2 regions of the Paraburkholderia sp. RAU6.4a genome follow, and region 1 is predicted to be linked to the other one. Evidence: riboswitches for the same ligand, from Rfam matches in the RefSeq annotation. Region 1 holds a riboswitch; the other holds the start of a gene.
The links. A riboswitch is a leader RNA that binds a small molecule or an ion and turns the genes downstream of it on or off. The one in region 1 is predicted to bind cobalamin.
Positions count from the first base shown of each region.

Region 2: linked by a shared signal. The riboswitch ahead of OKW40_RS20575 (TonB-dependent receptor domain-containing protein) and the one ahead of cobW (cobalamin biosynthesis protein CobW) in region 1 are both predicted to bind cobalamin.

Region 1 is NZ_JBNDKQ010000003.1:2,713,651-2,718,712, reverse strand. It holds partial or broken gene cobN (cobaltochelatase subunit CobN) at 1-928, opposite strand, end outside; gene cobW (cobalamin biosynthesis protein CobW) at 943-2,034, opposite strand; cobalamin riboswitch at 2,237-2,514, opposite strand; cobalamin riboswitch at 2,595-2,854, shown strand; partial or broken gene cobA (uroporphyrinogen-III C-methyltransferase) at 3,050-3,787, shown strand; gene OKW40_RS37105 (cobalamin biosynthesis protein) at 3,803-4,297, shown strand; gene cobO (cob(I)yrinic acid a,c-diamide adenosyltransferase) at 4,294-4,896, shown strand; gene OKW40_RS37095 (cobyrinate a,c-diamide synthase) at 4,900-5,062, shown strand, end outside.
Region 2 is NZ_JBNDKQ010000002.1:3,397,516-3,402,577, forward strand. It holds gene OKW40_RS20555 (EVE domain-containing protein) at 1-283, opposite strand, end outside; RNA gene ssrS (6S RNA) at 425-606, opposite strand; gene OKW40_RS20565 (cell division protein ZapA) at 673-987, opposite strand; gene OKW40_RS20570 (ATPase) at 984-1,343, opposite strand; cobalamin riboswitch at 1,569-1,833, shown strand; gene OKW40_RS20575 (TonB-dependent receptor domain-containing protein) at 1,925-3,871, shown strand; gene OKW40_RS20580 (FecCD family ABC transporter permease) at 3,911-4,975, shown strand; gene OKW40_RS20585 (ABC transporter ATP-binding protein) at 5,005-5,062, shown strand, end outside.

The sequences.
Region 1 (5,062 bases):
TGAGGCCGTGGTTGTCCTTCAGCCAGTCTTCGCGATTGCCGCCGCTCAGGATCACCTGGAACACCGGCGCGTCGCCGGCGAGCGCGAGCGGTTCCGGGTCGTCGATCGCGGAAGCGGCGAACGCGGTCGTGTTCAGCACGAGCGCGACACCATGTTGCGCGCACAGCGACTGCACGACATCGCGGCTCACCGCATCCTTCAGCGACGTGATCGCGAGCGGCAGCGGATTGAGCCCTTGCGCTTCGAGCGCGTCGATCAGCGCATCGAACACCGCGGTATTGGCGGCCTGCAGATGCGCCTTGTAGAACAGAATCGCGACGACCGGCGCGTCTTGCCGCCAACGCGCCTGCCAGTCGGCGACGATGGGGGTATCGCGCTCGGGGTGATACAGCGACGCGGCCGGCAACGCGCGCGGCGGATCGGGTTCGCGCCCCCAGTCGAGCGCGCGATACGCGATGCAGCGCAAAAACGCCTCGGCGTTCTGCGGACCGCCCTCGCGCAGATAGCGCCACAGCTGCTGACACAACTCGGCGCTCGCGGTGCTGCGCGCGAGCAGGTTCGGGTCTTCCTGCAGATCGCCGGAAAACATCGCGAGTGTTTGCTGTTTGCGCTGCGCGAGCGCGACCACCTGCTCGATGCCGTACGGCCAATACGTTTCGCCGCCGAGATGATCGACGACGACCACGCGCGCATGCTGCAACACGTCGTCCAGATAGAAATCGACCGAGGCAGGCTGACGCAGATACGTGACGTTCGCGAGCCGCACGCTCGGAAAGCCGTCGCCGAGACGCGGCACCACGCTTGCGAGCAGCGACAGCGTGGTGTCGGCGGAACTGAGCACGACGATCTCGGCGGGCTGCTGATCGATGCGGATCACGCCCTGCGTATCGTCGACGAAGCCGCCCGGCGTCGTGCGCAGCAGATGCATGCTGGTGCGCCCGTTTATGCCGTCGCGTTCGACGTCGCGCCGAGCGCCGCGTCGAACGCCTGTTGCAGCGCGTGTTGGTCGAGGTCTGCGCCGATCAGCACGAAGCGGCTCAACGCGCCGTCGCCATTTTCACCCGCTTGCCAGCGCCGGTCGAAGTAGCTGTCGAAGCGCCGCCCCACGCCCTGGATCACGAGACGCATCGCCGCGCCCTGCAGTGCCGCGAAGCCTTTGACACGGTAAATCGTGTGGGTTTCGACGAGCGCCTGCAAGGCGGCGAGCGCCGTGTCGCGCGACGGTACGGATGCCTGCACGACGACCGAATCGAATTCATCGTGGTGATGATCGGGGTCGTCGGCGGAACCGTGGTGGTCATGACGCAGGTGGATCGTCTCTTCCGACGCCGCTTCGAGGCCCAGCAGCGTATGCAGGTCTAGCCGCCCCTGCTGAGCGCGCACGATCTTCACCTGCGGCGGAATCTCCGCGCGGATCGCGGCTTCGACCTCGTGCTGCCGCGCGTCGTCGATCAGATCGGTCTTGTTCAGAATCACCAGATCGGCCGCCGACAACTGGTCTTCGAACAGCTCGTGTAGCGGCGACTCGTGATCGAGATTCGGATCGGCCTTGCGCTGTGCATCGACGGCGAGCGGGTTATCGGCGAACTGGCCGCTCGCGGCGGCCGGGCCGTCCACCACCGTCACCACCGCGTCGACCGTGAAGCCATTGCGGATCTGCGGCCAGTTGAACGCCTGCACGAGCGGCTTCGGCAAAGCGAGCCCCGACGTTTCGATCAGCACGTGATCGAGTTCATCGCGGCGCTCCGCGAGCTTTTCCATCACCGGGAAAAATTCTTCCTGCACGGTGCAGCACAAACAACCGTTCGCGAGTTCATACAATTGCGCTTCGGTCTCGACGCCGTTTTCATCGCAACCGATGCCGCAGCCCCTGAGGATTTCGCCGTCGATGCCGAGCTCGCCGAACTCGTTGACGATCACCGCAATGCGCTTGCCGCCCGCATGCTGAAGAATGTGCCGCAGCAGCGTGGTTTTGCCGCTGCCGAGAAAGCCCGTGACGATCGTGACGGGGATCTTGCGCAATTGAGTTTGCATCGTGAGGTCCATCCCTTGGCGTTGATCGGTATGCCGGAAAGTCCGCGCGTGGGTCCGCGTCGGCTGGCGAATGGAGCGAATGAAGCACGCGCAGCAGTACCAGCGATCACCAGACACGGGGACGAACGACGGCATTGCCGCGACAACGGAAATACAGAAAGCGGAACTGAGGTCATGAACGCGCCGCCGCATCCCCGCGGCGGTCGTTCTGCTTCTTTGGGCCGGTATCCGGGCTGGCGAAAGCGCCGCTTCCCCTTCCCGGCCGAGTGGTTTCTCGTCCAGTGGTGAAATGTCCACGCGAGCTTGCGCGAGGACATCGAAGCCGGCACTGCGGTGCCCGGCTATCAAGCCGGAACCGCTTTTCGCTTACCGTTGCGGGGACAGCACAGGTTAGCCGCTCCAGAGCAGGTGGCTCCCTGTTTCCCGTTTAACTGCATGCGCACGAGCGCGCACGCGAGCACCCAAAGTGCGTGCGAGTGTAGGCCCGCGGCCTTGCGCAGTCAAGCAACGCAGCGAGCCGGAAAGCGCCGCCGAGGCTTATCCGGCAAGGCGCCATGTGCTATCGTATGCGCGCGTTTGGTGCCCGCACATGCGCTCGCGTGTGCAGTTAAACGGGAAACAGGCAGCGCCTCGCGCGTTCAACCTGTGCTGTTCCCGCAACGGTAAGCGACCTGCGGCGCGCGATTCGATTCGCCTTCGATTCCGCCGTGCTGCGCATGCGTTTTTTGATGCCACTGTCCCGCGAATCCACAAACCGGGACGGGAAGGCGAAGCGCATGAGGCCGCCAGCCCGGATACCGGCCAGACGCGGAGGCGGTGCCGCATTGCATCCGTGCATCACGTGGCGCCGCCGGCCGCCGGAATCCGCGGGGAACGGATGTGAAGGCGTAGCAGCGCGGCATCGCGCGTGCCCGGATTCGCAGTTGCGCATGACCTCTATATTCACCGCCGCGCGCGCTGTCGCACGCCGCTTCTCTTCTTCCATCACCGCATGGCGCGCGCCATGCACGCCGCGATGACGCGCGCCTGGCTGATCGGCGCCGGTCCCGGCGACGTCGAGCTGATCACGCTGAAGGCCACCCGTGCGCTCGCGCAGGCCGATGTCGTGCTCGTCGACGATCTGGTGAATCCCGACGTGCTGCAGTTCGCGCGCACCGGCGCGCAAGTCGTGTACGTCGGCAAACGCGGCGGCCATCCGTCGACGCCGCAAGCCGACATCGTCGCGCAAATGCTCGGGCATCTGCGCGCGGGGCGCAGCGTCGCGCGGCTCAAGGGCGGCGATCCGTTCGTGTTCGGCCGCGGCGGCGAAGAGTTGCAGGCGCTACAGGCCGCGGGTATCGAAGTCGACGTGATCAACGGCATCACGGCCGGCATCGCGGCGCCCGCGGCGCTCGGTATCGCGGTCACGCATCGTGATCACGCGCAGGGCGTCGTGTTCGTCACCGGCCACGGCGCCGGCAGTGGCGAACCGGACTGGGCCGCGCTCGCCGCGACGCGCATGACGCTGGTGATCTACATGGGCATGCGCCGGCTCGGCGAGATCGCCCGCGCATTGCTCGCGGCCGGCATGTCCGCCGACACGCCGTGCGCGGCGATCGAGTCGGCGACGCGGCCTGAGCAGCGTCATGTGCTCGCGCCGCTTCGCGAGTTCGCCGAGGCGGTGGCGCGCGCGGGGCTCGGCTCGCCGGCGATCGTCGTGATCGGCGGTGTGGCGTCGCTCGCACTGGCGCGTGATGCGGCCAAACGCGACGCCGGCGTTGCTCACGAACTGGCAGCGAGCGCGACACGACACGGACTCGGACGCGCGATCAAAACGCTGAGCGTCGGCATCGGTTGCCGCTTGCACAGCGAAGCCGCTGAGATCGAAGCCGCCGTCCGCGCAGCGCTCGGATCGAATGCCTTCGAGCAGATCCGCGCGATCGCGACGATCGACACCAAAGCCAACGAAGCCGGTCTGCTCGAATTCTGCTCACGTCATCAGCTGCCGCTGCAACTGTTCAGCCGCGAGCAGATCGCCGCGGTACCGATCGCGTCGCCGTCGGCGGCGGCACACGCGCAGCTCGGCGTCGACGGTGTGTGCGAGCCGTGTGCGCTGCTGGCGGCAACGGCGCCGGACTCCACCACAACCGCGCAAAACGCGCGCCTAATCGTACGCAAGACCGCGCACGCCGGCATCACGGTGGCGATCGCAGCGGTGAACAATGCTGCCCTTAGCGACGCGCCCCCATCCCATCCCGCCCCTCAAAACCAGGACCCTCGATGAAAACCGATCCGGAATCGCATCAACGCATGACCGAACGCCGCCGCGAAGGCCACGAAAAGAAGCAGGCCGGCGCGACCGTCGAAAAAGGCCTGCTGATCGTCAACACCGGCACCGGCAAGGGCAAGAGCACGGCCGCGTTCGGCATGGCCGTGCGGGTGCTCGGCCACGGCATGCGGCTCGGCGTCGTGCAGTTCATCAAAGGCGCGCTGCATACGTCGGAGCGCGATTTCCTCGGCGCGATCGCGCAATGCGATTTCGTCACGATGGGCGACGGCTACACGTGGAACACCCAGAACCGCGAGGCCGACATGGCGACCGCGCGCAAAGGCTGGAACGAAGCGCGGCGGATGATCGAAAGCGGCGACTACCAGATGGTGATCCTCGACGAGCTGAACACCGTGCTGAAGTACGAATACCTGCCGCTCGACGAAGTGCTCGCGGTGATCAACGCGCGTGCGCCGATGTTGCACGTCGTCGTGACCGGACGCCATGCGCCGGACGCGCTGATCGAAGCCGCCGACCTCGTCACCGAAATGCGCGCGATCAAGCATCCGTATCGCGAGCAAGGTGTGAAGGCGCAGCGCGGCGTGGAGTTCTGAGCGATGTCGGCATCCCCCAACTGGGCTTCGTCCGGGGCGCCCCCCCAGGGGACTTCCTTCGGGGCGTGCCCCGCGCTGTTCATTAGCGCGCCCGCGTCGGGACAAGGCAAAACCACGATCACCGCCGGTCTCGCGCGCTATCACCGGCGGCTCGGACGTCGCGTGC
Region 2 (5,062 bases), on a different contig from region 1:
GCGTTTCCGGCGACGATTTCGCGTCGTAGTACGAGCTCTTTTTATCGAACTGCGTAGGGTCCGGATACGCGGTCGACGAGACCTCCGCGATGCCCGCGATGCCGGGCTCCGGACAGCTCGAATGATAGAAGAGCACGCCGTCGCCGACCTGCATCATGTCGCGCATGAAGTTGCGCGCCTGATAGTTGCGTACGCCGGTCCACGGCAAGGTGCGATGAGGTGCGTTGGCGAGGTCGTCGATGCTTGCTTCGTCCGGTTCGGACTTCATCAGCCAGTAGCGCATGAATCGGAGTGAGCGTGTGAGATTGAACGAAGCGCAACAACAGCAGGCGCGTACGGAAAAGCCCCTGAAAAAGGCGCTCAAACGAAAAAACGACGGCCAAAGAAAAACGGCATCGAACCGAAGTCCGATGCCGTTCCAGATAAGGTCCCCGCCTTAGCCGCTAGGCCGGCATCCTGAACCGAGGGTTCAGAATTGGTCGCAGTTAGCAACACTTCGGGTACATCAGACTGAGTGACGCGCACACCCGTGCTACAAATTTCCGCAACCGTGCACATGGCATTGGTTCAAGGAATGTATGACCTTGGCGAACCAGGCAGGGAAGCTAAACCGATGAAGCTACAACCCAAACCGTTCAACACGTGACCGATTCGAAACCGGCCCACTACTGCTTACTGCAAGCTGTACTGCTCGATCACAGTACCTAGCTGTTCGTTCATTTGCTGCATTGTACGCCGGATTTCTTCAGCGGGAAATGCTTCTCCGTGTCGCACGCTGCTTTGCAGCTTAAGCAGTTCCGATGCCAGCGACAGCGCAGCCATCACCGCGATGCGATCGGTGCCGCGCACGTTGCTGCCGCTGCGGATTTTCTTCATCTCGGCGTCGACGCGCGCGACCGCCTCGAGCAGCGCGCCTTCCGTTTCCGGCGAGCAGGCGAGACGATAGGGTACTTCGAGAATCGATACTTCGATCTGCTTGGTGGTCATGCGCTTTCTCCGTGTCGGCTCACGTCGCTTTCCGCTTCCTCGTGTCCGGGCTGGGCGGACTCGAGCAGATCGAGCTGGTTATCCGGTTCGCTGCTCGCGCGTGCGCGCGGCAATTTTTCGAGAATCGCATTCAGGCGCACCTGAGCGTCGTCGATCTTGGCGGACAGCGCGTCGCGTTCCGCCTGCAGTGCGTCGCGCTCTTCGCGCAATTGCGCGAGTTCCGCATGCGTGGCTTGCACTTCGGCACGCGTTTGCGCGAGCTGCTCTTCGAGCGCGAGCCGCGCTTCGTTGTGGCGCTGGCTGATCGCAATCAGCTTGCCGATGTTCTGGGAGAGTGATTCGAGTTCGGTGAGCATGTGCTGCGTCCTCTAAAGACATCGCATTTTAGCGCGGAATATTACAGGTTCCGACAATTGTCTCGTTTCGAGACGTAACAGCATCGCTACGTGCAGGTTCGTTGCGTGTCGTCGTGGGTCGTCGACCATAAGGTAAAAAACCGGTAATCCATCGGACAATAACCTGCATTCAACAGAACCGATTGCGCTCCGGTTGACCTTTCTTGACGCCCCGCGAGGCCGCTCGTAAACTTCCCGCACTCTGGTGCCCGCGCGCGCTTCTCGGCGCGCGCAGTTAAACGGGAAGCAGGACGCGCGCGGTGCCAAAACCGGATGCGCGAACCTGCGCTGCCCCCGCAACGGTAAGCGACCGCATGTGATGTGCTCATGCAGGTCGGTCCTGATCGCAAGGTTGGAAGTTCAACGTGCGAGTGTGCCACTGCGCGTCACGCGTGGGAAGGCGGGATCGATGTGTCGTAGCCCGGATACCGGCCAGAAAAGAGGGACGTCCCCCCGCGAAAACGCTAAACAAGGGGGCGCCTCGTGACGCGTCGGCCTGCGGGGAAGCAGGCCGCGCACGCTATCCACAGGAATGTCATCCCATGCTGTCCCCCATCGCCCGCGCAACGCTGCTCGCGTTCGCGAACCTGCCGCTCGTCGTGCATGCGCAAAGCGCCGAGCCCGCGTCCGCGTCTGCGACGCCGTATTCGTCTTCATCGTCCGCCACGGATGCTACCGCCGCAAACGCTGCAATCGCTGCCAATGCCGCCTCCACCGATGCGTCGGGCAACCTGCTGTCGCCGATCGTCGTGACCGCGCAACGCGGACCGCAAGCGTTGCGCGATGCGATCCCGCAGACTACGCAGTTCGATCAGCAGGACATCGCCGACACGACCGCGACCGATCTGCCCGGCCTGTTGCAACTCGCGCCAGGCGCGCAGATCTCGCGCACGGGTGGCCCCGGGTCGACCACGAGCCTCTTTCTGCGCGGCGCATCGTCGACGCAATCGCTGCTGCTGATCGACGGCGTGCGCGTCGATTCGGTGAGCCTCGGCTCAGCTCAACTCGCACAAATTCCGCTCGATCAGGTCGATCACGTCGAAGTGGTGAACGGCAACGTGTCGGCGTTGTATGGCTCGGGCGCGATCGGCGGCGTCGTGCAGGTGTTCACGAAAGACGGCGGCGATCATCCGCCGCGTTTCAATTTTTCGGTCGGCTACGGCAGCTATCGCACGCAGACGCAAACGGCCGGCGTGAACGGCGCGCTCGATCAGGACGGCCGCACGACCATCAACATCTCGCTCGCGCGCACGAAGGACGACGGCTTTTCGTCGCTCAATCCGCTCGAGGCGCCGAACGCGAATCCGAACGCAAACGGCAATCTGAACGAGAGCATCAGCGCGTCGCTGCGTCACAAGTTCACCGACAGGTGGGACGCGGGCGTCAGCTACTTCCAGTCGAACAACGACAACAGCTACGACAATGCGTACGGCGAGCCCACCGATCTGAACAATCTCTATAGCAAGGTGCGTCAGGTGTCGGTATTCGCGAACGGCAAGCTGACCGACTGGTGGACCACCCACGTCACGCTCGCCGAGGGCGACGACCGCAGCGTGTCGAACACCAATGGCATCTACAACGGCCGCTTCGATACCGACAATCGCCAGTACACGTGGCAGAACGATTTCGCGCTCGCCGCGAACCAGAAGCTGCAATTCGGCTACGAGCATCTCGACCAGACGCTCGACTCCGACACGTTCGCCGCGCCCGACCGTCACGTCGATTCGGTCTTCGCGGGCTACAGCGCGCGCTTCGGCCGCAACCAGATTCAGGCCAACGTGCGACGCGACCAGTACTCCGATTTCGGTGGAGCGAACAGTTACTATCTCGGCTACGGATTCGACATCACGTCGCGCTGGAAGGTAACCGCAAGCTATTCGGATGCGTTCCGCGCGCCGAGCTTCGACGATCTGTACTATCCGATCAGCGGCAACCCGTCGATCCAGCCCGAGCGCAGTCATTCGGTCGAAGCCGGTTTGCAGTACGCGACCGATGCGCTCGGCGTGATGCGTCTGAACGCATTCCAGACGCGCTATACGAATCTGATCGACTACGTGCAGACGATCCCCGGCATCTACCTCGCGGAGAACGTCGGCCGTGCGAAGGTGCAGGGACTCGAGGGATCGTGGAGCGGTCATGTCGGCAAGACCGACGTGCGCGCATCGGTGACGCTGCAGAACCCGGTCGATCTCGACAACGGTACCGACCTCGTGCGGCGCGCGCGTCGGTTCGGGTCGTTCGCGGTGAATCGCAGCATCGGTGGATGGCGGGTTGGCGGCGAGTGGATCGTCAGCGGTCCGCGTACCGATAGCACCGGCAACCTCGGCGGTTATGGCATCGTGAATCTGTCGGCGCGCTACAACGTCACCAAAGCGTGGTACGTCAGCGCGCAAATCGACAATCTGTTCAACAAGGATTATGAAACGGCCTACTCGTATAACTCGCCGCGACGCGGTGCGTATCTCACGCTCGGCTGGCAGCAGCAGTGACGCGCGCGCCGGAGTGGCCGCATGCGTGAGCGCACGCGGATGAGTCGCGCGTCCGCTTCGCTGTGCGCCGCGATGGCGACGCCGCGCCCGATGAACGCGAAACGCGCGGCCGCGATCTGGCTCGGGCTCGCGCTCGCCGCCGTGGCGGTGCTCGGCGCGTCGCTGGTGCTCGGCAGCGTGCCGCTCGCGCCGTCGCGCGTGCTTGCGGCGCTCGTGCCGACGCACACGTTCGGCGGCACGGGCAGCAACGATCTCGCCGGCGAAATCGTGCGTACGTTGCGTTTGCCGCGCGCGCTCGCGGGCTTCGCGTGCGGCGCGTTGCTCGCGCTCGCCGGCGCGCTGCTGCAGGTGCTGCTGCGCAATCCGCTGGCCGAGCCGTACGTGCTCGGCGTGTCGGGCGGCGCGGCGACGTTCGCGCTCGTTGCGATGATCGCGGGCGGCGCATGGTGGCTCGTCGATGCGAGCGCGTTCGCGGGTGCGTTCGTGTCGATCCTGCTGGTGCTCGGCCTCGCGCGTCGCGAGCTATGGCGCGGCGAGCCGCAGGACACGTCGCCCCGTTTGCTATTGACCGGCGCGGTGATCGCGGCCGGGTGGGGCGCGCTGATCACGCTGCTGCTCAATCTCGCGCCCGACAGCCGTCTGCGCGGCATGCTGTTCTGGCTCACCGGCGACCTGAACGGCGGCGCGCTGCCGTGGACCGCGCTGATGGCGCTCGCGCTCGTGTTGCTTGCGATCGTGCCGGCCGCGCCGCGTCTGAACGTGTTGCTGCGCGGCGACGCGGCCGCCCAGGCGTTGGGCGTCGCCGTGATGCCGCTGCGTTTGCGTGTGTACCTGGTCGCGTCGCTGGCGGCGGCCGCGGCGGTGACGACCGCGGGCACGATCGGCTTCGTCGGTCTCGTCGTGCCGCACATGCTGCGGCTCGCGTTCGGCAACGATCAGCGCATGCTGCTGCCGGCGGCCGCGCTCGGCGGCGGTGTCGCGGTGATGGGCGCGGATCTGATCGCGCGGACCGTGATCGCGCCCGCGCAATTGCCGGTCGGCGTGATCACGTCGCTGGTCGGCGTACCGGTGTTCCTGTGGATGCTGCTCAAACGCCGCCGATGATACGAGCCAAACCCAGCTCCACCTGTTCGATGCTGAGCACGCAGCGCCTGACGTTGCGCGCCGGCGCGCGCACCTTGCTCGACGCGT